Regions from separate parts of the Pseudoalteromonas ruthenica genome, predicted to be linked through region 1. Evidence: predicted binding sites of a transcription regulator. Region 1 holds the regulator's gene; the other holds the start of a gene.
What was found. Region 1 encodes LexA, which represses DNA repair genes until DNA is damaged. Its sites were predicted from a motif close to TACTGTATNNNNATACAGTA; they were not measured.

Region 1 (3,214 bases):
AAAGTGTTCAGTAGCAATAATGAGAGCATGTAGCTTTGCATGCTGTTCAATATAAGGGTCGATAATACGCACGGCTGCTGCAAAGTCTTCTGCTGTCAGCTGGCCTTGTGGTTCGAGTAGAGCGGTATTGTGTGTTTCGTTTATAGTGATATTGAGCATATATCCTCGCCAACGAGTTCATTGGATGCTCTATCAATATAGAATATTTACTTACAAGCGGTTGGTTATTGGTGCAAGGTTGTAGGTAGTGCGCTGAGGTTTAAAGTTTCACCTACGCAGCTTTGCAGCAAACTCTGAACTTGGTCTTTTTCGTTTTGCGAGTAGCGAAGGTCATATTTGCTCATGATGTAATTAAAGCGCTGAATGTACTGACAGCGGTAATCTTGATGCGGCGGCAACCATTGCCAAGGGCCTTTTGCGCCTTTGCTACGATTTAGGCCATTATCAACAGCAAGCAAATTCTCCATATCGTTGGCAAATTGTGCCTTTTGCGAACGACTCCAGGTGGCAGCACCGTGTTCATAGGCAAATTTAAGCGGAACAATATGGTCTATATCTAAATCATCGTCATTGCGTAGTATCTGTCCCGAATAAGGGTCATGCCACTGGCCGCTGGTGACGGTGCAGCGCGCTTGAGTGGTGTAGCTTACATCACTGTGTGATTGGGCAATCAGCACTTCAGCACGGGCGTCTTGGCAGTCGTGATCGGTGTCTAACCAATGTGGCCAGTTATCCCGATGATAACTATTTCCTGATGTTTGTTTAGTGTGGTTCTTTGGTAAACGTCCACCGTCTGCTAGACAGCTTTCTAAGTTCGCATAGGGGGTAAAAGATTGAGTGCGTTGATAATGAGCCGAATCTTCAGGGTGACAAAGGCCGCTGCGCGACATCTTGACCGTATCGGCTTTGCACGCACCTATCGTCAGTGCCGAAATAAGTATAAGGAACGCTGAAAATACACCTTGGCGAGTCATCTAACTGCTTAATAACATGACTAAAACAGCGCTACTTTAAAGCATTGTCGCGCATTCGTCACCTATCACTTTATGAGTATGAGATGAGGTTGCATATGAACAAAAGCGAAGTTGCATTAATTAAGGTTGCAATGGTCAGCAAATTCCCTGATTTTATTTGCGATTTTCATTTAACTGTATATACTCACAGTTAAATGTACTGTATGGAAACCCAGTTGTATGCGCCCATTAACTAAACGCCAATCGCAAATTCTTGAGCTGATTAAAGTCTTTATTAAAGATACCGGCATGCCGCCGACGCGTGCAGAAATTGCACAAACACTGGGGTTTCGCAGTGCTAACGCCGCAGAAGAACATCTTAAGGCGTTGGCTAAGAAAGGCGTAATCAAAATGAAGCCTGGCGCGAGTCGAGGTATTCAATTGGTCGAGGAAGAAGAACCCGAACAATTGGGCCTGCCTTTAATTGGCCGTGTTGCTGCGGGCGAGCCCATTCTTGCACAACAGCATATAGAGAGTCACTGCCAGATAGACCCACTACTGTTCAAGCCTGCTGCAGATTATTTGCTGCGCGTAAATGGCATGAGTATGAAAGACATCGGCATTATGGATGGCGACTTATTAGCGGTACATCGCACTCAGGTGGCTGAAAACGGCCAAGTGGTGGTCGCGCGGGTTGATGAAGATGTCACCGTGAAGCGTTTAGAAAAAGCTGGGCGTAAGGTTCTGCTGCATGCAGAGAATGAAGAATTCACACCCATTGAAGTCGATTTAGAGAACGAATCCTTTAATATTGAAGGCTTAGCTGTAGGTGTGATCCGAAACGCCGACTGGATGTAATTAAATTTACTTATTTTGCCTCTAATAGGTCTGTTATTAGGGGCTTTCCCCATGTTCCCTCCTTAGCCACAGTGCTTTCTAACAGCTTGAATATTCCTGTTAATTTATTAATAAAACGTAAACAAAAGTAGTGTATTAACTTGCTATTAGCTCAATCTTTGACTAATTGGTTATATTACAGGCTTTGCTGGTCGGTTTTTCAACAGTTTATTTAGGGTCAAAGTTGTCGACTGGTAAAAGCATAATAATAACGAAGATTGGGTATTAAGCTGTAACCGCCTCTTCCTTGCATTGCGCAACAATAAGGAGATGGTACACATGAAGAAGCTGAGCTCCCTCATGTTGCTATGTCTGTTATTCCCTCAATTGGTGTCCGCGAATAGCAAGTACAACTTGCGCCAAGGGGTAACTGACATTAGCGAAAATGTTTACCAACTACACATGACCATATTTATTATATGCTGTGTGATTGGTGTGGTTGTTTTCGCGGTGATGTTTTGGGCGCTGCTCAAACACCGCAAGTCAAAAGGGGTCACCCCCGCTACCTTTCATGAAAGCACCAAAGTAGAAATACTTTGGACAGCGATTCCATTTGTTATTCTCATAGCCATGGCTGTTCCGGCCACCAAAACCCTGATTGCTATGGAGGATACAACAAAGGCCGATATCACCATTAAGGTGACTGGTTCACAATGGAAATGGCACTACGAGTATATGGGCCACGATGTGGGCTTCTACTCACTGCTGTCAACGCCTCAAGAGCAAATCAAAAATGCGCAAAATAAGGGCGACAATTACCTCCTCGAAGTAGATAAACCCTTGGTCATTCCCACTAATCAAAAAGTACGTTTCTTAATGACCTCAGATGACGTCATTCACTCTTGGTGGGTGCCCGATTTTGCAGTAAAGAAAGACGCTAACCCTGGGTTTATCAACGAAGCTTGGACACGCGTAAACGAACCGGGTACGTATCGCGGCCAGTGCGCCGAGTTATGCGGTAAAGACCACGGCTTTATGCCGGTGGTCGTAGAAGCAAAACCCCCTGAAGAGTTTGACGCTTGGCTGGCAGAGCAGAAACAAGCGAAGCAAGCTCAGGCGCAGGCCGATGCTGAGCTGCTAGAACAAATCCTCTCTGAAGATGAGCTAATGGCATCGGGCGAGCAAGTGTACATCACGCGCTGTGCAGCTTGTCATCAGCCTACGGGGCTCGGTTTACCTGGAGTCTTCCCCGCCATTAAAGGCAGTCCAATAGCCACCGGCGATATTAACGACCATATCGATATTGTGGTGCACGGTAAGCCAGGGACTGCGATGCAGGCATTTGTCGGTCAACTTACGCTTAAAGAGTTGGCTGCGGTGGTTACTTACCAACGCAATGCCTTCGGTAATGAAACCGGTGACAT
Region 2 (3,214 bases), 300 kb from region 1:
CGCCCAGCGCTGATCGGCCAAGACTCTGATGCGCTATTTTTATCACAGCGCAAGTTGCGCATTTCTGCTCGTCACGTACGTGAGCGCATGCGTGAATGGGGTGTCAAACAAGGGATTAGTGCCCAGGTACATCCACACAAACTACGCCACTCTTTTGCTTCGCATGTACTTGAGTCCAGTGGTGATTTGCGCGCGGTGCAAGAGTTGCTTGGACACAGCAGCTTGTCCGCCACTCAGGTTTATACCCATTTGGACTTTCAACACCTTGCCAAGGTGTATGATAATACCCACCCTAGAGCCAAAAAACAGAAGTAACTATGATTCGATTCAATCGCGCCTTAGAGCAAGCCAAAGTGCTCAGTTTTGATTTGGATGACACGCTGTATAACAATCATCCGGTTATTAAGGCTGCACTGCAGGCGCAACATGATTACTTACAAACATTGCCGCAATGGCGCGAGCAAGAAGCTGATTTTTGGCAATACTGTCGCGAGCAGGCGTTAATGCAGCAGCCAGCATTAGCGCATGATGTTACCGCCCTACGTAAGCAGGCACTTACTCACGCCATGAAGCACATGGGCGTTGACAACAGCCATGCTGAACATGCCTATCGGGCGTTTGCCGAGGCCCGCAGTAACATTGTTGTTGCCGACAGTGTGCTGGCATTACTGGACACTTTGCGCCAACGCTTTCGCCTGATAGCCATCACCAACGGCAATGTCGATGTCACCCGCTTTAACCTTCATGGCCAGTTTGATGCCGTATTTATGGCCGGCCCAGACGGTCGTGCTAAACCTTATAGCGACCTTTACCACAAAGCAGCGCAGGCAATGGCAGTCATACCGCAGCAAATAATCCATATCGGCGATAGCTTAGACACCGATGTACAAGGCGCTAATAATGCTGGTTGCAAGAGTGTATGGCTCAATAACCAAGCGACTAGTTACCACTACAAGGGGCTAGCGGATATGGAGATTAGCGATATCCATGAGCTTGAGATTCTCACTTAAACCCGTTAGTTTGTCCGAGTGTTTAACAGCTCAGCGTCGTATTCCAGAGCTTGCCACTGGGGCCAGCCTAGCTCGCTATGAGCGAAAGATCGCAGCAGCCCCCTTTCTTGCCTTGGTGGCCTATCAACAACATCATATTATCGGTTTTAAACTGGGCTTTGCGTTGTCACCACAATGTTTTTATAGCTGGCTTGGCGGTGTGGTGCCCAGTTATCGCTCTCAAGGGGTAGCCAGGGCGCTGCTGCAATATCAAGAGCGCTGGGCCAAAGCCCATGGCTATCAAGAAATTCAAGTTAAGAGCATGCTGTGCTTTAGCGCTATGCGTGCCATGTTGGCGAAATATCAGTACCTACAACTCACTGCTAACAGCCAAATTGATGCCGATACTAAGATTGTATTTAGCAAGCCGCTATAAAGCCATCAAGTGCCAGTGTCGGGCCTGCAACACCATAGCGAATGATAAAGAGACAGCGCACTGGTTATAAAAACAGTATTCTATTTAGCCAAGCTGGAACTCTTGTTATACTGGTGGCAATTATGACAGGTGGAACGCGGCGATGGATGTATCTGAATTACTTGATGGCTTAAACGACAAGCAACGCGAGGCGGTAGCAGCGCCGTTGCAAAATATGCTGGTATTAGCAGGAGCTGGCTCGGGCAAAACCCGGGTCTTGGTGCACCGCATCGCTTGGCTTACTCAAGTTGAAGGAGCCTCGCCTTTTAGCATCTTCGCCGTAACCTTTACCAACAAAGCCGCAAAAGAGATGCGTGCTCGTGTCGAGCAGACCATTCAAGGCTCCGTTGGCGGCATGTGGGTAGGCACATTCCACGGCTTGGCACACCGTATTTTGCGCGCCCATCACCGCGAAGCCAAGCTACCTGAGTCTTTTCAAATTCTTGATAGCGATGATCAACAGCGAATGATCCGCCGCTTACTCAAGGCCATGAATATTGATGAGAAGAAGTGGCCAGCCAAACACCTTGCGTGGTATATCAGCGCCAAAAAAGATGAGGGCCTGCGCCCGGGTGACATTCAAGCCTATGATGTCAACGAGCAGCTATTGCTGCGCGTCTATTCAGCTTACCAAGAGGCTTGCGATCGCGCCGGACTGGTCGATTTTGCAGAAATACTGTTGCGCTGCTACGAGGTACTGCAGCAAAACCCCACTCTGCTGCGCCATTATCAACAGCGCTTTGCGCATATTCTGGTGGACGAGTTTCAAGATACCAATACCATTCAATACCGCTGGCTTGCACTGATCGCAGGCGACACCAACAGCATGATGATTGTCGGTGATGATGATCAAAGTATCTATGGCTGGCGTGGTGCCCGTATCGAGAATATCAAACGCTTCTTGGACGACTTCGACGCCGATACCATTCGTCTTGAACAAAATTACCGCTCGACTGCCACCATTTTGAAAGCGGCGAACTCTCTGATTGAGAATAACGCAGAACGCATGGGTAAAAATTTGTGGACCGACGGCAATCAAGGCGAGCCTATTTCCATCTATGCTGCTTTTAACGAGCTAGATGAAGCGCGCTTTATTGTTGGCAAAATAAAAACCTGGATGGATGCAGGCAATGCGCTAACCGATACCGCAATTCTTTACCGTAACAATGCACAATCTCGAGTCTTAGAGGAAGCCTTGTTACAAGAGGGGTTAAAGTACCGTATTTATGGCGGCATGCGCTTCTTCGAGCGCCAAGAAATCAAAGATGCATTATGTTATTTGCGCCTGGTCAGTAACCGTCAAGATGATGCCGCCTTTGAGCGTGTGATCAACACCCCAACTCGAGGCATTGGCGATAAGACGCTCAGTCATATTCGTGACTGTGCCCGAGCCGAGTCGCTGCCGTTATGGTATGCCGCCAAGGCTATCTTAGAGCAGAAACATTTGTCTGGTCGCGCCGCCACGGCAGTTAATCGCTTTATTGAGTTGGTTGAGGGGGTGGAGCAGCGTATTGCTGAGTTGACCCTCGCAGAGCAGGCAAAATACACCATAGAGAATACCGGTTTGATGGCCATGTATCAGGCCGAAAAAGGCGAAAAAGGCCGTGCTCGCGTGGAAAACTTAGAAGAGCTTATTAACGCTTGCGAGCAGTATGAATTACCCGTTGATGAAGAGTTTTCCTCACCACTGCAAGGCTTTTTAGCCTATACCTCTTTAGAGGCCGGAGAGGGTCAAGCCGAAGAGCACGAA

Region 2: a site for LexA is predicted at 1,484-1,503, ahead of uvrD (DNA helicase II). Genes of this name have one in related genera too.

What each region holds. Positions count from the first base shown of each region.
Region 1 covers NZ_CP023396.1:3,015,286-3,018,499, reverse strand. The annotation lists gene PRUTH_RS14225 (SpoIIAA family protein) at 1-159, opposite strand, end outside; gene PRUTH_RS14220 (HNH endonuclease family protein) at 225-974, opposite strand; gene lexA (transcriptional repressor LexA) at 1,194-1,811, shown strand; gene coxB (cytochrome c oxidase subunit II) at 2,130-3,214, shown strand, end outside.
Region 2 covers NZ_CP023396.1:48,906-52,119, reverse strand. The annotation lists gene xerC (tyrosine recombinase XerC) at 1-315, shown strand, start outside; gene PRUTH_RS00250 (HAD-IA family hydrolase) at 318-1,010, shown strand; gene PRUTH_RS00245 (GNAT family N-acetyltransferase) at 988-1,425, shown strand; gene uvrD (DNA helicase II) at 1,568-3,214, shown strand, end outside.